4 regions of the Labrenzia sp. CP4 genome follow, and region 4 is predicted to be linked to each of the others. Evidence: riboswitches for the same ligand, from Rfam matches in the RefSeq annotation. Region 4 holds a riboswitch; each other region holds the start of a gene.
The links. Region 4 has a riboswitch for thiamine pyrophosphate ahead of ACP90_RS10020 (hydroxyethylthiazole kinase). Riboswitches for the same ligand answer to the same signal wherever they lie in the genome.
Positions count from the first base shown of each region.

Region 1: another riboswitch for thiamine pyrophosphate. It lies ahead of ACP90_RS04935 (ABC transporter permease); the one in region 4 lies ahead of ACP90_RS10020 (hydroxyethylthiazole kinase).
Region 2: another riboswitch for thiamine pyrophosphate. It lies ahead of thiC (phosphomethylpyrimidine synthase ThiC); the one in region 4 lies ahead of ACP90_RS10020 (hydroxyethylthiazole kinase).
Region 3: another riboswitch for thiamine pyrophosphate. It lies ahead of thiO (glycine oxidase ThiO); the one in region 4 lies ahead of ACP90_RS10020 (hydroxyethylthiazole kinase).

Region 1 covers NZ_CP011927.1:1,042,923-1,048,028, reverse strand. Annotated here, with positions in the region: gene ACP90_RS04940 (ABC transporter substrate-binding protein) at 146-1,087, opposite strand; gene ACP90_RS04935 (ABC transporter permease) at 1,110-1,955, opposite strand; TPP riboswitch at 2,013-2,119, opposite strand; gene ACP90_RS04930 (hypothetical protein) at 2,201-3,973, opposite strand; gene ACP90_RS04925 (adenylosuccinate synthase) at 4,238-5,106, opposite strand, start outside.
Region 2 covers NZ_CP011928.1:37,628-42,733, reverse strand. Annotated here, with positions in the region: partial or broken gene repA (plasmid partitioning protein RepA) at 1-1,139, opposite strand, end outside; TPP riboswitch at 1,409-1,534, shown strand; gene thiC (phosphomethylpyrimidine synthase ThiC) at 1,626-3,434, shown strand; gene ACP90_RS27535 (methyltransferase) at 4,210-5,055, opposite strand; gene ACP90_RS27530 (hypothetical protein) at 5,059-5,106, opposite strand, start outside.
Region 3 covers NZ_CP011927.1:3,604,003-3,609,108, reverse strand. Annotated here, with positions in the region: gene ACP90_RS16610 (DUF6030 family protein) at 27-869, shown strand; gene ACP90_RS16605 (pirin family protein) at 838-1,773, opposite strand; gene ACP90_RS16600 (DNA topology modulation protein FlaR) at 1,920-2,444, shown strand; TPP riboswitch at 2,492-2,612, shown strand; gene thiO (glycine oxidase ThiO) at 2,774-3,751, shown strand; gene thiS (sulfur carrier protein ThiS) at 3,735-3,932, shown strand; gene ACP90_RS16585 (thiazole synthase) at 3,938-4,711, shown strand; gene ACP90_RS16580 (thiamine phosphate synthase) at 4,708-5,106, shown strand, end outside.
Region 4 covers NZ_CP011927.1:2,154,321-2,159,426, reverse strand. Annotated here, with positions in the region: gene ACP90_RS10030 (TRAP transporter substrate-binding protein) at 1-344, opposite strand, end outside; gene thiD (bifunctional hydroxymethylpyrimidine kinase/phosphomethylpyrimidine kinase) at 346-1,152, opposite strand; gene ACP90_RS10020 (hydroxyethylthiazole kinase) at 1,189-1,962, opposite strand; TPP riboswitch at 2,031-2,141, opposite strand; gene ACP90_RS10015 (Lrp/AsnC ligand binding domain-containing protein) at 2,349-2,585, shown strand; gene ACP90_RS10010 (hypothetical protein) at 2,606-3,013, shown strand; gene ACP90_RS10005 (DMT family transporter) at 3,249-4,250, opposite strand; gene sbmA (peptide antibiotic transporter SbmA) at 4,356-5,106, opposite strand, start outside.

The sequences.
Region 1 (5,106 bases), 1.1 Mb from region 4:
ACAGAGACTTCCGCCTCCCCGGCCCCGGCTCGCGCTACGCTTGGCCGGGGTGACGACGGAGAGAGGGAGCTTCTTTGCCGGTGGTCAGAAGCGCTGGAGACTGGCTCCAGTGCCGTCTTGTCCCTGGCAACGTTCCTTCAACCCCTCAGCGGATTTCGGCCGTGTAGCTCTCCACCGGCACGACCTTGCTGATCAGACCGGCTTCGGCCATGAACTCTGCAAAGCGCTGGTAGCGGCCTTCATCAAGTGCAGCCGGACGCTTGGCGAACCGCGGCAACGTATCGAACCATGCACGCCTGTTCAGCTCGTCATTGAGGTTCGGATACGCTTCTATGAAGGCATTCCAGGCTTCTTCCGGGTGATTGCTCAGGTAGATGGTGGCCGCTTCCACGGCTGCCAGGAACTTGGCGAAGCGCGGATCGTCCGTCTTGTCCTTGTTGACGACATAGATCAGCTCATCAAAGATCGGCACGCCGTTTTCTTCGGGGAAGAAGGCCTTGCCGGGTTTGCCTTCGATTTCGAGCTGGGTGAGCTCGAAATTCCGATATGCGCCGATCACCGCATCCACCTGACCGGCAAGCAGAGAGCCTGACAACGCGAAATTCACGTTCACCAGCTCGACATCATCCATGGTCAAACCGGCCGAACGCAGCATCTGGCCCAGCATCGCGTCCTCGAAGCCGGAAACGGAAAAGCCGACACTCTTGCCCTTGAGGTCCTTCAGTTCCTGTATCGGGCCGTCCTTCAGCACGATGAGAGAATTGAGGGGCGTTTCCACCAGCGTACCGATCCATTTCAGCGGCAGCTCTTCCTCGATTTGCGCATGAAGCGTCGGCTGATAGGACACTGCGATATCGCCCTGCCCGGCAGCAACCAGTTTCGGCGGCATTGCCGGGTCCGCCGGTTCGATGATCTCAACCTCGAGACCTTCTGCCTCGAAGAAACCCTTGGTCTGCGCAGTTACCAGCGGCGCGTGATCCGGATTGATGAACCAGTCGAGCAGCAAGGTCAGTTTCTCACTGGCCTGTACCGGCCCCGATGCCAGCAGCCCGGCGGCCAATGCGAGTGACAGGATTTGTTTTTTCATGAGGTCCTCCGTAGAGCGGCAGCTAGGTGAGCGGCTGCCAGGGAACAAGAAGTCGGGTGAGATGGTTCACGGCAAAGCGCATGATCAGCACCATCGCCGCGAGCAGGATCAGGGCGGCGAACATCATGTCCGCCTGCATCCGGTTGCTGCTTTGAAGCATGATGAAGGCAAGGCCTCCTTTTGCCCCGGCCCATTCGCCGATGATCGCCCCCATGGGAGCGAACACCGCGGCCACCCGCAGGCCGGAGGCAAACGCCGGCAAGCCTGACGGCAGGCGAAAGAACCAGAGTTCCTTCAGGCGAGACAGACGATAAAGCCGGGCGAGATCGCACAAACCCGGGTCAAGCCGCTGCAGGCCATCGAAAAACGTCGATGTAACCGTGAAGAAGATGACCAGGATGATGACGACGATCTTGGAGGCCAGCCCGAAACCGAGCCAGAGCACCAGGATCGGCGCGATTGCGAAAACAGGCAGGGCCTGCGTCACCAGAATGGGCGGCATGGCGAACCTTGCAGCAATCGGAAACAGCCACAAAAGAACGGAAAGCAATGCCCCGGCGGCTGCCCCCAGCACAAACCCGAGCACCGTCTCATAGGCGGTGATGCCGGCATGATGCAGAAGGAAGCCTGCGTGTTTGACAAAGGCTGTAAAGACGCGGTCCGGACCCGGCAGGATATAATGCTGGGTGTCGAACACATGGACGATTGCCGCCCAGATAGCGACAGTCAGCAGGAGGCCGAGTATGGTCCTGGCAACAGCTTTCACAAACGCCATCATCCCGCAGCCCCCGCCGCCATTGGCCAACAGGAACGCATGAAAGCCGATACCGGCATTCGGATGTGCGGCGACCGCAGTGGTCGCAGACAAGTACGCATAGGATCTCCCGTCTTCGGACAAGCCGAAAATGACAATGGAGATCCGGGAATAGGCTAAGGATTCCGTCCCTTCGCCGGCATGACCCGGATCAGGTTCTAAGGGTTCGGCATTACGCCATCTCAGCTCCGGTAACCGGAACACCCCTCGGACCAAGGCGGACCATGCCTTGTGTGACGGAAAAAGGCAAGCCGCCGTGAGGCGGCTTCTTCAGATTTTGAAAGGAGGCAGGCTGGCGCTTAGCCGGCTTGCCAGGACGTGATCGCCTTTTCTACGGCTTCTGCACCGGCGGTTCCCTTTTCCAGGGTCAGGATGCCGCGCTTGCCGTTTTCGTAAAGCATCGGAATGTCGATCCAGCCGCGTTCACGCAGCAGGGCGAGATTGCGTTGCTGCTCGTTCGGCAAGCTGGAAAGGGCAATCCAGAAAAAGCCCGGAGACACTTTCACGGAAGCGCCGATCAGCGCATCGCCACGAGCTTCTTCCGTAGGCTTCATGACCAAGCCTGGCACGTTGACGACGTCACCCGGAGCGAAGTTTTCCGGGAACTCGTACTTGATCTCGACCAGATGGCTGGCGGGCAAGGAAGTATCGTCATTCGGCTTGATGCGAATATCGACCTTCACATCCCGCTCGGGGATTTCAATGGAGGCGCTCAGAACCGCGAGAGCCTTGCCGTCCAGATTCGTTTCTTCATCGACACCCCAAACGACTGCGCCTTGCGCAGCCGTTCCGGCACCACCGGACTCTTCCCCTTCTTCGTAAAGGATAGAGCGCTGCACCGAGGAATCCGCCGCCGTGGCGGACGGAGCCGGTGAAGTTTCGTCAGGCGAGATGGCCGAGAGATTGTCTTCCGGCACCGCAATCGGGCTTTCGGTGGTCGCAGAAGACTGATCGTTTTCTCCGCTCGTCACGATGGACGGCTGGGAAGGTTCGGGCGCAGCGGAAGCTGGTGTATCGACCTGCGGTGTATCGGCCGGCGCAGGCGAATCAGACTGTCCGGTAATCGTCGTCGTGGTTACCGTGCGTGCATCCGGGGCAACCACATCCGTCTCGCCTTCGTTCAACAGGCGGTCGGTGTTTTTCGAAGGCTCTTCACCTTCTACGGCAGGGGCAGCGGTCGAAGGCTCCGGCGTGGTGTCCGGCTGCGTATCGACAGGCGTTTGCGAAGAAGACGCGACCGGCACATTGCCGCTGTCGGCTGTCTCATCGCCCGCAGGCATCAGGAAATAGGCTCCGGCGCCCAGGATCACCAGCAACAGGAAACCCGCAGCAATGACGATCGGAACGGTGCGGCTGCCGGATGAATCACCGCGCAGCGCATCCGAAGCACTCGGCTTGGCGCGCTTGGAGCGGCTTTTCTTGGAGGCCGATTTGTCCTTCGGCTTGGCTGTTTCCTCGCCTGGATAAACCTGGTCGGCGGGATCGGCCGCACCGGTGGTATCTGCAGGCTCGAACAGGCCATCATCTGTCTGTTCCGGCTGCACAGGTCCGCCGAAAGAGGGCTCCTGGCGCACAGGCGCAGTGCTCGGGTCGGCAGCTTCCTTGGCGTGGTGAACAGCCTGGCTGGCCGCGGTGCCAAGCGCTTCGGCCTGTGTCAGGGTTTCCTTCAAGGGCGACGGAGCCGGGGTATCCACCACCGGTGCTGCAGTTGTTTCAGGTTCCTGTGGTGCAGGCGCAGGCGCTTCCGGCGCAGCCTCTGCCACCGGCTCAGCCGGAGGCGGTGTCACGGGCGGCGCGGAAACCTGCGGCGCCGGGGTCGGCGTTTCGACCTTCGGAACAGTGGGGCTGAGACCGAGGCTTTCGCGGGCGGCTTCGGCTTCCACCTTGCGAATGGCTTCTTCCAGACGCAGCTGCTCGGCCGTGATCTCGGACGGCGCCAGCGGCGGCTCATAGGCTTTCAGCTGATTGACGATGGCATTGCGCGCACGGCTGTAGACGCTTCTGCGTGCAGCACCATTGTTTTCAGGTAAAGACGCGATCGTTTTCTTCAGAATTGAATAGTAATCAGCCATCTTCCTGCCTACCGGCCGACTGCAAGGATCTGTTCTGCGGGCCCGAGATTTCGTTTCATTCTCAGGCTTATAGCAAGTTTTTCGAAAACCGGTGCTATTTCTTCAATAACTTCGCCGCGACAGAGAACCTCGCAGTACCCTTTTCCTAACACAGATTGTTTGTTCGGCACACACATGGAACGCCGAAAACGAAAGGTGGTTGCGTGCGGTGATTCGCGGCACGCAACCGCAGTCCTTAATAATGTGCTTCTAACGTCACAGATCTCAATCCTGGAAGGGATTCTGCACAAGAATTGTGTCGTCCCGTTCCGGACTTGTCGACAGAAGAGCGACCGGAGCACCGATCAGCTCTTCGACGTGACGCACATATTTGATCGCCTGCGCCGGCAGATCGGCCCAGGTGCGAGCACCTTCGGTCGATTCCTTCCAGCCCGGCAGGCTTTCGTAAATCGGCTTCACGCGCTCCTGGGCACCCTGCGAAGCCGGCAGATAATCGATGCGCTCGCCGTCCAGTTCGTAGCCGATGCAGATCTTGATTTCATCAAGACCGTCCAGAACATCCAGCTTGGTCAGCGCGATGCCGGTGATGCCCGAGGTGCAGACGGTCTGGCGCACCAGCACAGCGTCGAACCAGCCGCAGCGACGACGGCGGCCGGTAACCGTACCGAACTCGTGACCGCGCGTGCCGAGGAACTCGCCGATCTCGTCCTTCAGTTCGGTCGGGAACGGTCCCTCACCGACGCGTGTCGTATAGGCCTTGGTAATACCGAGCACATAGTTGATCGAATTCGGGCCAAGGCCACTGCCTGCCGCAGCCTGGCCGGCGACCGTGTTGGACGACGTCACGAAGGGATAGGTGCCGTGGTCGATGTCGAGCAACGCGCCCTGTGCACCTTCGAAAAGGATACGCTTGCCCTGACGGCGCAGATCGTCCAGCAGGTACCAGACCTTGTCCATGTAGGGCAGGACCTTGTCCGCAACGCTGGCAAGTTCGTCGTAGATCGCCTGGGCGGAAACCTCATCCTGGCCAAGACCCCGGCGTAGCGCATTGTGGTGCGTCAGCAAGCGGTCGATCTTGGCTGGCAGAGTGGCAAGGTTCTTCAGGTCCATCAAACGGATAGCGCGGCGGCCAA
Region 2 (5,106 bases), on a different replicon from region 4:
ACATAGATTCCATTGCGCGATCATAAGTACCGCGCACAAATTGGCTTCTTTCGACTTCATACAAAGTTTGCTTGGTAACACCGGCATCAGAAATAGCAGTAGATTTAAGCATCGCATGTTGAAGCATGCGATTTCCAAATATTGAACGCATAAACCCGGTCATCTGGCTTTGTGGTCCATCGTTTGGTTCGAAGCGAGTAACCAAGTAACGCATCCAATCATAGCTGGTACGCCCTCCGGCCTTTTCGACAACACTCATCAATTCAGCTGTCATAGAAAGAAATTGGGACATAGACATAACGTCCAACATCTGTGGATGTACGGTGATCAATACTCCTGTGGCCGCACTTAAGGCCGACATCGTTAGAAAGCCAAGCTGAGGTGGGCAATCAATGACTACAACGTCGTAATAGCTTTCAACGCTTGTCAGCACCTCCCCTATTCGGGCGAAAAACATGGACGCTGAACGTCCTTCAGACATTGCTTTGGGCGTTTCATGCTCGAATTCCATCAATTCAAGATTGCCTGGAACAATATGGAGGTTTGGCGTATATGTGGATCGAATGATTTCGCTTAAGGCTCGAGGGTCTTCATAACGGATAGCACCGTAAAGCGTTTCTCCCTCGTCGACATCTAGTTCGGGTTGATGTCCGAACATCGCTGACAATGATGCTTGTGGATCAAGGTCAATTGTTAAAACGCGGTATCCACGCAACGCCAAGAACTGAGCCAAATGAGCAGATGTGGTGGTTTTTTCCGGAACCACCTTTGAAGTTCATTACAGTGATAACCTGAAGCTTTTCATCTCCCCGACGGATCGGCACATATTTTGGCGTGCCATTTTTCTCGTCCAAGACCTGACGTATATGATCCATGTCCTCGACAGAATATGTGCGCCTACCGTTCTCGTTTGGTTCGGGGCCATGCCCATCAGCGGCGACCTGACGTAAATAGCCTTCCTTAATGCCAATCAATTTAGCTGCTTCTGCAGGCGAAAATCTTCGGATAGTCTTTTGAGAAGCAGGTGGAAAGATTTTTCGTTGATGTATCTGCAATTGATGAGCGAGCTCATTCGCGTCCGCCGAAAGTGTCGTTGGCAGGTGTTCAGCAGCACCTTCAACCAGAAGATTGGTGTCCATCTCGAAAAATCCTCGAACTGCGCATTTTTGAAAACTACGCCTCAAACTGCGCTGTTACAATATGCTCCGATTCGTTACCAATTTACAAACGCTTAACCAAGTGCATTTTTCAGCCTAGTTTCGACAAGAACTTCGCATTGTTGTCCGCGGACAACTTTTTGGAGTCACCCGGCACATTTCCTTCAACCTTTTGCCGCCAAAGTGACAGCACTTCCTCGTCGAGCCAAGCATCTCTGTATTGACAAACGCACGTGGATGATGGCCGATGGCAACGTTACCAGGGGTGCCCCGGCAAGGGGCTGAGATACTGCTGGGCCGTTGATTGATGGCAGCGCAGTGACCCGTTGAACCTGATCCAGTTCATACTGGCGTAGGGACGGTGCAAGCGCTGCAGTACGACGTTGCCCAGAATCCGGAGCGTCATGGCGTCTTTCCATCATTCCGGCTTCGAACTGGGTCTCCAACTTGAAAGATTGGAGCCTCAGAATGAACATTGCCACCAAGACTATTACGCCCGAAATCACCAAGGGGCCGCTGCCTGCCTCTACAAAGGTTTACAAGCCGGGCGAAATTCATCCCGATATCCGCGTACCAGTGCGCGAGATCGCAGTCCATCCGACCGCCGGCGAACCGCCCGTCACGGTCTATGATGCCTCCGGTCCCTATACCGACCCGACCCAGGCGATCGATATTGAGATGGGACTGCCGCGCCTTCGCGCCGAGTGGATCGCCGCCCGCGGTGACACGGAGGAATATGAGGGCCGCATGGTCAAGCCGGAAGACAACGGCTTTGCCACCGGCGAGCGCCTGACACTGCAATTCCCTAACCTGCAGAAACCGCGCCGCGCCAAAGACGGCAAGACCGTCACCCAGATCGCCTATGCCCGCGCCGGCATCATCACGCCAGAGATGGAATACATCGCCATCCGGGAAAACCTTGGTCGCAAGGCTGCAAACGAAAAGCTTCCCCGTGATGGAGAGAGCTTCGGCGCGGCGATCCCGGATTTTGTTACACCGGACTTCGTCCGCGAGGAAGTCGCCCGCGGGCGCGCGATCATCCCAGCCAATATCAACCATCCGGAAGCGGAGCCGATGATCATTGGCCGGAACTTCCTGGTGAAGATCAACGCCAATATCGGCAACTCTGCCGTCACCTCGTCGATGGCGGAGGAAGTCGAGAAAATGGTCTGGGCGACTCGCTGGGGCGCCGACACCGTCATGGACCTATCGACCGGGCGCAACATCCACAACATTCGTGAATGGATCATCCGGAATTCGCCGGTTCCGATCGGCTCGGTGCCGCTCTACCAGGCGCTGGAAAAGGTTGGCGGCATTGCCGAGGACCTTACCTGGGAAGTCTTTCGCGACACGCTGATCGAGCAGGCCGAACAGGGCGTCGACTATTTCACCATCCATGCCGGTGTCCGGCTCTCCTACATTCCGCTCACCGTCAACCGCGTTACCGGCATCGTATCGCGCGGCGGTTCGATTATGGCCAAGTGGTGCCTGCATCATCACAAGGAGAGCTTCCTTTACGAGCATTTCGAGGAGATCTGCGACATTTGCCGTGCCTACGACGTTTCCTTTTCACTTGGTGACGGCTTGCGTCCGGGCTCGATTGCCGACGCCAACGACGCAGCGCAGTTCGCCGAACTGGAAACGCTCGGAGAGCTGACGAAGATCGCCTGGGCGAAAGACTGCCAGGTCATGATCGAAGGCCCTGGTCATGTGCCGATGCACAAGATCAAGGAGAACATGGACAAGCAGCTTGCGGTCTGCGGCGAGGCGCCGTTCTACACGCTCGGACCGCTGACGACCGACATCGCGCCGGGTTACGACCATATCACCTCGGGCATCGGTGCCGCGATGATTGGCTGGTTCGGCACGGCGATGCTCTGCTACGTCACGCCGAAGGAACACCTCGGCCTTCCCGACCGCAATGATGTGAAGACCGGTGTCATAACCTACAAGATCGCCGCCCATGCCGCCGACCTCGCCAAGGGTCATCCGGCAGCGAAGGTCCGCGACGACGCCCTGTCGCGCGCCCGTTTCGAGTTCCGCTGGGAGGACCAGTTCAACCTCGCGCTCGATCCGGAAACGGCCCGTTCGATGCATGACGAGACCTTGCCGAAGGAAGCCCACAAGGTCGCGCACTTCTGCTCCATGTGCGGTCCGAAATTCTGCTCCATGCGGATTTCCCACGATATCCGCGACGCTGCTCGTCAAGAGGGCATGGAGGCGATGGCAGTCAGATATCGTGCTGGCGGCGATCTCTACATGCCAAAGGATCTGTAGTTCATTCGCAGAGGGGAGGGGAGATTCGAGGGGAGGGGGTTAGGGCTCCCTTCGCCCGATGGCCTACCGCTCGATGCGGTAGGCGAGCGGAATGGGCTCCAAAATCGGTATTTTGATAAAAGGCCTTTGCTCAGCTATTCCGGGAGCGGTCCTGCGGCACCGTTTCACGGTTTTGTCACGCTTGGCCGCCGTTTTTCACGTTTGCACACTACCGGCCGATGTCGCGAGGACATCCGATTGCCTGTTTGACATCCATCATTTGGAAAATTCAGAGAATTGACTTATATTCTTGTCCGGAGTGGGACGGCAGGTTTCCCCGCCGCCCCCTTCCCTAAAGTATGAATTGGACCCGGATTTCGATTTGCAAGGTCGTCCGGGTCTTTTTCACTTTAAGGGTAACGCTGATAGGCCAATGCCACATCGTCGTTACCTCCGGTTTGAGAGCAAGGCTGTTGCCTCAACCGGGCTAGCCAATCCGGCCCGGTCGCGCCGCTTGCTCTGCGCTGCTGCTTTTGCTGCTCAAAACTGAATCAGGTTTCCTCTTTGTAGAGCGCTAAAACTCTCGGGTTCGTTAACTGGTCGTGCGTTGTCTCAAATGTGGCACCGTCCCATTCAATCCACGCTTCCCAACCGGTCGGCGTCGCTCTGCCGTACCATACTCGAACGCTAATCCGATTGTTCGGCAATTCTTCGACTATGGAAACTGTGTGCGTGCCGCCGAGGCCGGAATCAATGTCATAGACTTTGACTTTTCGTATCGGTCCCATGGTTCCCCTCACAGCAACGCAAGTTGTTCGGCTGGGCGAAGTGGGACGACCGGGACCGGCAGGGCGCTTAGGCGCTCCTGCACCTGACCTTGCCGGGCGCGATCCTGGGCAAACTCGTAGCAGGCAATTTCGCAAATGATCGAGGTATCCTTCCAATCGTCCCTGTACATCGAGGTATCGACGCCCGCGCCTTCATACATGTGGAACCCTGACAACTTCTGATATTCAGCCGCAGGACCGGTTTCAACCCTCTGAAAGCATTGCGCGCCGGAATATCGGAAGGCGGCGGACGCTTGCGGGACGATGAATGCGCCCCGATTGGCCAGTTCGGCCGCGATGTCGATCACGTGAAACTCAAACTGGCGGCCACGATAGCGCGGTCCATTGCCGGCGCGCTTCACGGCACCGAACGGCGGATTGGACACGGCCACGTCAAAACGCTCTCCACCAAGCTCCCTTTGCCAGTCCCTCCAGTCAAAGACATCGGCGCAGATCCAACGAGCCTCCGGCAGCAGCTTTCTGCCCACCTCGACATATCGGGGATTCAGCTCAACGCATGTCAGGTCCGGGCAATTGTCGGCCCATTTCGCGCGGTGGTGCAGGAAGTAGGACAGGATTCCGATCCCGGCGCAAAGATCGATGACGCGGCTGCCAGCGCCCCCGGCATCGATGGAGAAGTCTGCAGCCAGCCCCCAGGGCGTAAAGAACGCCCCGGATGCTCCGTTGATGTGGTTCGCGCCTTCGTGCCAGTTCTGAAACACGAAGTCTTTTTCGTCTTCGCTCAAGCGATCCTTGGTCAGGACCGCCTCGGCCTCCGCGTGGGCCTTGCGCTGCGATTTGGTGAGTTTCGCCATGGCTTAAAACTCCCCATCTACAACGATGATGGGTTCGCTCTTGTCCATGCG
Region 3 (5,106 bases), 1.4 Mb from region 4:
AGGGCCCGCGCTGGGCCGAGCCGGACATGGAAACTCTGTCTGAAGGAGGCGAGCCCAGGAGGCCCGGCCAGCCAACCCGCACGTCCAGATCTCGTAAACGTGCTCAGGTAACGCCGTACTACATCTGGGGAACCCTGGCGTTGCTGGCTGCCGGTTTCGCCGTTGGCGGCCTGTTCCTGCACCTTGCCGGGCAATGGAGTGAGGAAAGCGTTGCAACCGCCCCCTTGATGCCTGATCCGCTTTCTTCCCTGCAGTCTCCGGCCAAGCAGGTGCTGCTGGCTCCGGAACCGGAACTGTCCGCGGAGCTGAAACGCAGCTTCCTGGGCCAGCCGGATCAGCTATGCGACGAATTACGGTCTCTGGGGCTCGGAAATCCCGGCTGGAGCCGGGCACCTTTCAGTGAAGGACGCTGGCAATGTGCATCCGACCTGGTGCCCTTGACCACACCCAGCGTCGACTACGGCTCGACAACTCTTTTCTTTCTGCTGCGCGGCCCATCGGAAAAAAGCATCGATTATCTGCGGCTGAAGCTGGTGGTGGAAGATCCACGCCAGATGCAGATCGGCCTAGATGCGGTCTGGCTGGTGATCGACGCCCTGTCGCTTCGGTATGGCTGGACGGTTCCGGAAGTGTTTCGCGAGGCGGTTTCCGGGTTCAGGCAACTGGAAACGACACACAGGGGCGTGCGGCTGTCGGTTTCGCCGGAAGATCCAAATCTGACGGGTGACCCGCTGGCAAGCCAACGGCTCAACATCATTCTGGACTTTGGCGAGCCGGACCTTATCCGGCCCGCCGACAGGTTTGAAAAAGCACCGCCATTGGAGAGCGGCTGGAGTGTCAGGGCCCCGGACGGTCAGGCAAGGGAATGAACTCTTCCGCATCGCCGGGTACCGTATCGAAACGGCCAAGACGCCAATCTTCCTTGGCCTGCTCGATGCGCTCTTTCGATGAGGACACGAAGTTCCACCAGATATAACGCCGGCCGTCCATCGGTTCGCCGCCAAGCACTACGAAACGGGCCGGCACGGGAGACGTGTTTTCAATCACCAGATGATCACCCGGTTTGAACACCAATAGCTGGGCCGGATCGAAATTCTGGCCGGCGATGGTGATCTGGCCCGAGACCGTATAAAGGCCGCGCTCTTCCCACCCGGCATCCAGCGGGATCTTCGCTCCCGGTTCCAGCGTGATATCGGCATAGAACATGTCGGACGCTGTCTTCACCGGTGCCTTGTGGCCATAAAGCTCGCCCGCGATAAGTTTGACTGAAGCGCCCTTGTCGGCAAATTCCGGCTGTTCTTCTGTGCCGTGGTGCTGGAAGGTCGGGTCGGTCTCTTCCAGGTGTTTGGGCAGGGCCACCCAGCTCTGCAGGCCGAACAGGGGACGTTTTTCCTGCAGGCGTTCCGGCCTCTCACGTTCGGAATGCACGATGCCCTTGCCGGCGCTCATCCAGTTCAGAGCACCGGGGGCAATCGCAATCTCCGTTCCAAGGCTGTCACGATGATACATTTCTCCTTCGAAGAGATAGGTCACCGTCGCCAACCCGATGTGAGGATGCGGGCGCACGTCGATACCGCCGCCGACCAAAAGTTCTGCCGGGCCCATCTGGTCGAAGAAGATGAACGGGCCAACCATCCGCCTCCTGGCAGACGGCAAGGCACGTCTTACCGAAAATCCGCCGAGGTCGGATGTCCGCGGTACGATGATCGTTTCAATCGGGTCACAGCTTGCAGCATTTCCCGGTACGGGATCAGGGCAATTCAACCAGCTCATCTGCCTCTCCATCAAAGAACATTCTGTCTTGCAAACTAGATAGGGCCAGCGAAGCCGAAGTGTCCATTGAACAGTCTGTTTCGGGTTTTCATCCCCTGCACAATCTGTATAACGACCGGCCCTTCCTTGCTTTTGTTTGGTGCGACATGAAACGCGTGATGATCGTTGGCGGCCCGGGCTCGGGCAAAAGCACGCTTGCCGTTGCCCTTGGGCGGAAAACCGGACTGCCGGTCTATCATATGGACAAGATCCACTACCGCTCCGGTTGGAGCGAGCGGACGCGGGAAGAGAAAGACCGGCTGACGCATGAGGTCCATCTGAAGGATGTGTGGATCTTCGAGGGCGGTCATTCAAACACCTATGCGGAACGTATCGAACGTGCCGACACTTTCATCTGGCTCGATGTCCCAGTAATGCGCCGCATATTTCGAGTGCTGAAACGGTCGGTGAAATACAATGGGCAAAGCCGTCCGGATCTGGCCGAGGGCTGCCCGGAGCAGTTCAACTGTCAAACTGTTGAATTCCTGAGGTTCATCTGGCGAACGAGACACTCCGCCAGAGCCAAGCTGGAGCACATCTACCGCGAACCTCCGGACCATCTGAAAGTCTATCGGTTCAACACCCTTGCCGAAATCGACGACTTTCTGGCGCGCCCCTGGCAACAAGGATGAAGGCTCATCCTGTCTCTTGACAGGTGCGCCTGACGGGCGGCACAACAGGGGCTCACCCGGGGTGCCTCCAGAAGAGGCTGAGATACTGCTAGTGCACTTGCGCAGTGCAGGGACCCGACGAACCTGATCCAGGTCATGCTGGCGAAGGGAAGGTGTTCTCGGCCAACTGCGTTCGCCACGGCAATGCTCCAATCCGGCCACCCTTCCAAGCCGAATGTCCGAAATGCGAGACCTTTTCCGGTCCTTGCGGAGATCCGTTGAATGCAAGCGGGCTACCAGACATTCCATGATGTCGAACGACTGACGTCCACCCTGGCAGGAGAGGCGGGATGAAGGTCGGTATCAAAGGGGCTGGAGTAGCCGGTCTGGCACTGGCACATGAACTTGTCTCGCGCGGTGTGCGGGTGGAGCTGCTGGAAAAACACAAGGATCTCACCGCCAGTGCCTCCTGGCTCGCAGGCGGCATGTTGGCGCCATGGTGTGAGCGGGAAAGTGCCGAGGAAGATGTTCTGCGGCTCGGGCAAGCCTCCATTGGCTGGTGGAGCAAGGTCCTGCCGGGACAGGTCTCGCACAATGGCACGCTGGTTGTTGCCGCGCCGCGCGATACCGGCGAGTTAAGTCGCTTTGCTTCTCGAACCAGCGGCTTTGCCTGGCTCGATGCTGACGCGCTGGGCGCACTCGAGCCGGACCTCGCAGGCCGATTTGCAAAGGGGCTCCATTTTGCGGGGGAAGCCCATCTCGATCCGCGGCAGGCCCTCACAGCATTGCAGGCAAAGGTGTCTGAAAGCGGTGCCAAGGTGAGGTCAGAAGCGCAGCACTTCACCGCGGCGACCGATCTTGTCGCCGATTGTACCGGCATGGCCTCGCCGGATCCGCACTTGCGTCCCGTACGCGGTGAAATGCTGATCCTCCACGCGCCAGATGTCTCGCTTTCGCGGCCGGTGCGTTTTCTGCACCCGCGCATCCCTGTCTATGTCGTGCCTCGTGACAACGGTGTCTTCATGGTCGGGGCAACCATGATCGAAAGCGGTGACCAGGGAGCGGTCAGTGTTCGGTCCACCATGGAACTTCTAAATGCCGCCTACAGCCTGCATCCGGGATTTGCCGAGGCAAAGATCATCGAAACCGGGGTGGGCCTCCGCCCGGCATATCCAAACAATCTTCCTCGTCTCACGTTTACCGGCAACGCGTTGTCAATGAACGGATTCTACCGGCACGGCTTCCTGCTTGCTCCGCATTTTGCCATGGAGGCGGCAGACAGGATCGTGCAACACCTTCAGGAGAAGTCCCTTGAAGCTAACCATTAACGGCGAACCTCAGGAAGTTGTCAGCGCGACGCTGGCTGCGCTTCTGGACGAACTGGCCTATGACCATGGGTTTCTTGCAACGGCACGCAACGGCGATCTGGTTTGTGCTGAAGACCGAAGCGATTGCTTCCTTCAAGCTGGCGACCGTATCGAGATCCTGTCACCGATGCAGGGAGGATGACGCTGATGTTTGAAGTTTATGGCGAAAGCGTTGCGTCGCGTTTCCTGCTTGGTACTGCCCAGTACCCATCACCCCAAATTCTGTCGGATGCGGTGAAAGTATCCGGGGCTGAAATTCTGACGGTGTCCCTTCGGCGCGAAACGGCAGGAAGTGGCGGAGGCGGCCGGTTCTGGGACCTGATCCGGGAACTGAACGTCAAGGTGCTGCCCAACACTGCCGGATGTCATTCGGTAAAGGAAGCCGTCACCACCGCTAAAATGGCACGCGACCTATTTGGAACCGACTGGATCAAGCTGGAAGTGATCGGTCATCACGACAGCCTGCAGCCGGATGTCTTTGGCCTCGTGGAAGCCGCACGTATCCTGAGCGATGACGGCTTCAAGGTGTTTCCCTATACGACGGACGATATTGTCGTCGGCGAACGGTTGCTTGACGCGGGGTGTCAGGTGTTGATGCCCTGGTGTGCGCCAATCGGTTCGGCGAAGGGGCCGGTCAATCCGGATGCCCTTCGTGCCTATCGCAGTCACTTCAAGGGCATCCCACTTGTTGTGGATGCCGGTCTTGGCAGACCGTCCCATGCGGCTGCTGTTCTGGAACTCGGTTTCGATGCGGTACTGCTGAATACGGCTGTCGCAAAGGCCGGAGACCCTGTCGCAATGGCCAAGGCCTTTGCAGTTGCAATTAAGGCCGGTCGCCTGGCCTATGAAGCCCAACCCCTGGAACCTCGCGACATGGCGGTTCCTTCTACCCCGGTTCTCGGAATGGCGGTGTTTGAATGAAGCTCGATCCCTTTTACCTCATCGTCGACAGTTCCGACTGGATCGAGCGGCTGGTTCCGCTTGGCGTCAAACTGGTTCAACTGCGCATCAAGGACGCGAGCGACGAAGTCCTGCGCAAGGAAATCGCAGCCTCCAAGAGCGCTTGCGAGAAGCACGGCTGCCAACTTGTCGTGAACGACTATTGGCAGCTCGCGATTGAACTGGACTGCGACTTTGTCCACCTTGGTCAGGAAGACCTTGCTGACGCCGATGTCGCGGCCATTCGCAAGGCGGGTCTGAAACTTGGCGTTTCGACCCATGACGGTGAGGAACTGGAAACCGCTCTTTCTGTAGAGCCCGATTATATCGCGCTGGGGCCTGTCTATCCGACGATCCTGAAAGAAATGAAATGGGCG
Region 4 (5,106 bases):
GGGATCTTGCCCTGCCAGAAAAACGAGGCCGTGTGCGCCATCTGCGCCGTCCCCGCCGAGACAGCCTCGAACACGCCCAGAGCCGGCACCAGTTCCCCTGCTGCATAAAGCCGAACGCGCAGGCGACCGCCGGACATCAGCTCGATCCTGTCGGCAATGCGCTGCGCCGTGATCCCGGGCCCCGGCAGGTTCTTTGGCCAGGACGTGACCATCTTCCATTCCAGCGTCGCCTGCTCCTGCGCCACCGCCGGGGCGGCCAACGCGCTTGCACCGGCGGCGGCGGAAGCCCCCAGAAGTCCGCGACGGCTGATCCGTCCGGTTTCTGTCTTTGGCTGATCGGTCATCTCACTTGCTCCAGAACGCGTGGAAATGATGGACTGGCCCGTGACCACTGCCGATGTGAAGCGTGTCGGCAGCGGCGATGGCGGCCTGAATATAGGACTTGGCGGATCTGACGGCCGCTTCCATGCCCTGCCCCTTGGCGAGACCCGAGGCAATCGCGGATGACAGGGTGCAACCGGTGCCATGCGTGTTGTCGGTCTTGATCCGCTCTGACCTGAGCCAGACCGCATTGCCGTTGCGATCCAGAAGCAGGTCGGCGCTATTCGCACCAGACCCGTGCCCGCCCTTGAGCAGAACCGCATTGGCTCCAAGACCGAGCAGACGTTCTGCCTGCGCCTGCATTTGCGTTTCGTCCGCGGCAACGTTGCCTTGCAACATGCGGGCAGCTTCATGCAGGTTCGGGGTAACAATATCAGTCAGCGGCAGCAGCAAGGCAATCAGCGTGTCGACCGCACTGTCGGCAAGCAACGGGTCACCGGAGGCAGCCACCATCACCGGGTCAAGCACGACCGGACCTGTCTCATGTGCCCGAAGCCCTTCAGCTACCACCTCAATCGTATCGACACGCGACAGCATGCCGATCTTTGTCGCCTTGACGGCAAGGTCCGAGAAGACGGCTGTAATCTGGGCCCGCACGAACTCCGGCGGCACATCATGGATGGCGCTGACGCCAAGCGTATTCTGCGCCGTCAGGGCTGCAATAACACTGGCACCAAAGACGCCGTTTGCGGAAAAGGTCTTGAGATCAGCCTGAATGCCGGCTCCGCCGCCGGAATCCGATCCTGCAATGGTTACCGCAATTGCGGTCATGGGAACCTCCTGGGAGTAGATGCCGAAAAGGCTGCGTCAGCCGGTCTTGAGACGGGCTTCAATGTCGCGGTCAGTCAGGCAATAGAGTGCGTCGAGCAACTCCGGCACCAGACTGCCAGGCCCGCCTGACCGGCTGGCTGCGATTTCGCCGGCAATGTTGAAGACGGACAGTCCGCATGCAGCTGCAAGCGCCCTGTCCTTTTCGATGCTCAGGAACGCCGCCAGAACAGCACCGCCGGCACAGCCGGTGGCCGTCACGCGTGACATCAGTGGATCGCCGTTGCGCAGCAGGAAATCCTCGCCGCGGCTCTCGACCCTGTCTTCCGGGCCAGTGACCGCAAAAACCGTTCCGGCCTCGATCAATGCATCGGCATCCGCCCGCTCCGGCAAGAGAGCAGTGAGTTCTTCCGGATTGAGCCGCACCAGATCCGGCTTCACGCCCAGCAATTCGCGCGCATAGACGCAGCGCACGGGTGACCGGTTGACGAAGACCGGATCGACACAAACCGGACGTCCGGCAGTCCTGGCAGCTTCGATCGCTAGCGGAATGGCCGCACGACGTTCCTCGTCAAGGGTGCCGAGGTTCACCAGCAGCGCATCAGCCCCGCCGGCAAAAGCCGCAACTTCCTCCCGCGCGATGGTCATGGAAGGAACCGCGCCGAGCGCAAGCAGCACATTGGCAGTGAAACTCTGGGCGACCGCATTTGTGATGGCGTGAACGCGCGGCGTTTTCTGCCGCACCCTTTCCAGAAGGGTGAAGACCTGTTCGGCGCACAGGGCTTGCGTGGAAGCAGCAACGGAAAGGCTCATGACGGCTCTCCTGCGACAGAAAGCCCGTTGCCGGTATTCCGGAAAGGACGCGTTGAAGGGAGTGGTGTGTGCATCATGATCTCAAATCCCTCCGCCGGTATCAGCCGGATCAGGTTCAAGGAGTTGGCAGGCCGCCTCTCAGCCCGGTCCAGGATAGCCGGGCACCCCCATGAGATGATTGCACTGCTAACAAGCCGGCCGTGCGATTGCAAGACCCGGCTTGTGCAGAGCGACTACTCGGCAATTGACTGACGGGAGGAGATAGGCGATGTCCTAGTCTGCTTTCGTGAATCTGTTGCCCGGCATGTTTGGCTGACCGAACAGCCCGGCTGATGGTTCAGGTGACACGTTCACCCCCTTCAAACACCAACTGCCCGGAGCGCCCCATGGTACCGTTTTTCGTGATGATCAAATGCCAGTTGGGCAAGACCTACCAGGTCGCCAATGCGATCGCCGATGCGGAAATTGCGTCCGAAGTCTACTCCACCTCCGGCGACTACGATCTTCTGGTGAAATTCTATGTCGACGACGGTTCGGACATTGGCCACTTCGTGAACGAGAAGGTCCACCCGATCGACGGCATTCAGGACACCAAAACCATCATTACCTTCAAGGCCTTCTGAACTCAGACCCGGAAATTTCCATGAAACTCATTAAAATCGCCGCCCTTTGCCTGCCCCTCGCTCTTGCTCCGATCGGATCGACCGCGTCCGCGCAAGGCATGCCGCCGGAGCAGATCAAGCAGATCCTGGACCTGACCAAGGCCAACTGGGTGTCATTCCGCGACTGGCAGGGCCAGGAGCTGATCTATTTCACCCACCTGGAATCCTGGAAGTGCGGCATCGACTATGTCTTCTACGGACTGAACGACGACCCGATTGAGCAGGAATGGCAACTGGAAGCCTGTGACCCGGACAACCAGAATGTCGTTCTGAAGGACAAGCCCTATCTGGAGCTGCCCCTGGGGTCGGCCCAGTCGATCAGCGTGCAGCTGATCTTCAAGGACGGCACCAAGAGCGCTGTCGAGCGGTTCGAATACAAGTCGCAGTAAGGCCGATTTCGGAAACCACCCGCATTCGCCGTCATTCCGGACAAGCGCAGTAAAGCTGCGCGCCGATCCGGGATCCAGCGCATCAGCGTGAGCAAAGCGAACTCTTCTCTCTTTGTATAATGCCGCGCCTAAGGCGCGAAATAAGTCTGGATTCCGGATCTGCGCACAGCATTGCTGCGCTTGTCCGGAATGACGGGGAAGACAGCGTGACCTGCCCTTTGTCTCTTCCTCCCCCCTACGAACGCGAGGGTGATGACGCCCGGCGTGCCTTTGTCCGGTCCAGCCCGAGCTTGTGCTCGCGGTAGATGACGAAAATACCGGCGGCTATCACGATCAGCGCCCCCAGCACCACTGCTGGCAATGGCGTTTCGCTGAACACCACCCAACCGACAATGATCGCCCACAGCATGTTGACATAGTCGAACGGGGCAATGGTGGAGGCATCCGCGAACCGGTAGCTCTGCGTCAACAGGATCTGGCCGACACCGCCCGCAAGGCCGATCAGCAGAAGCAGACCTGCCGTGGGCAGGTCCGGAATGATCCAGGCCTGACCCGGCAGCAGAAAGCCCAACGGCAGCGTGAGCAGCGACAGGACGGACGACATGCCCGCAAACCAGGTAACGATCGTGGACGTGCGCTCCGTCTCGCACAATTTGCGCACAGTGATCATGGCGAGCGCGGCAAAGCCGGCTCCTGTCAGGCCGATCAAGGCCCCGATCATCGAGTTGCTGTCCAACTCCGCGTCACCCAGATGCGGTGACAGCACAACCAGAATGCCGACAAAGCCGACACCGACTGCGCTCCAGCGATAGACCCGCACCTTTTCACCAAGGAGCAGAAACGCCAGCACCACCACGAAGAGTGGCGATGCAAAGCCGATCGCCGTCGCATCCGGCAAGGGCAGCAGAGACAACGCGGTAAAGCCGCAAACCATCGCCGTCAGGCCGACGGACGCCCGGGTAAGATGTCCCAGCGGGTTGGCCGTTCGAAAGGCGAGCCCCAGCTCCCGGCGCATCGCCACCATGATCAGCACCGGAAACAGCCCGAAGAAATTCCGTGCGAACACAAGCTCACCGATCGGCACCGTCTCGGCGGCGATCTTGAGGGCCGTTGCCATGACGAAGAACACCATGGTGGAGGCCACTTTCAGCGATATTCCGATAAGAGGTGCCTGCCGGGTCATCCCGGTGGGCGCCGGAGGTCCGGAGAAACGGGACTTCTGGCTCAAGAACGCCATGACAACTTCCAGGCCCGGCGCTCTTCATGAAGCCACGGGCGGTGCGTCGGACCGCGGAACCGCCGGGACAGAAAACTGGCTTGAACGTCTTGCGCAGACCTGACCTTAAGCTTGCGCCCCCGGTTCAGGAGTGGTGCCGCCGGCAACCGCGAGCTCCCGCTCGGCAATGGAGACCTCAAAGCCTTTCAGACGTTTGTAGATGGACAGGAGCTCGATGATCGTCGTCCAGGAATTCACCAGGAACTGGAAGGACGAGGACACCTGGCTGAAGGCCGTCAGGATTTGCTGCACGATACCAAAGGTGATCTTGCCCACCACAATCGTCGGAATGAGGATGAAATAGGAGAAGATGTTGTCCGACTGAAGGTAAATGCCGCGGGCCAGGTTAAAATAGAGATAGTGGAAGTAGAGCCGGAAATAGTTTTGACGGACAAAACCGAACAGCTCGCGCAAGGTCGCCGGATTGGCGCGATCTTCATGATCTTCCCCGTACACAAGTTCCTTACGGTAGGCTGCCTCAACGCGCTGGTTGTGGAACTCCAGTCCGGGCAGCTTGATTCCGACAAGGCCGAGCAAAACCGTCCCAAACAGCGACCAGATGATTGCCGCGGTGAACAATGGCGCCGGAATTTCGCCTACGATCGGCAGGGACGAGACATGACTTGAAAGCGCAAACAGCACCGGCAAGAAGGCAATCAGTGTCATGATCGAGTCGATGAATGCAACGCCAAGCCCTTCCATGATGGAAGCAAAGCGCATCGTGTCTTCCTGAATACGCTGCGAGGCACCTTCGATGTGGCGCACATTCGACCACTTTTCGACGTAGTAGTCGTTCATCGCCGTGCGCCAGCGGAAG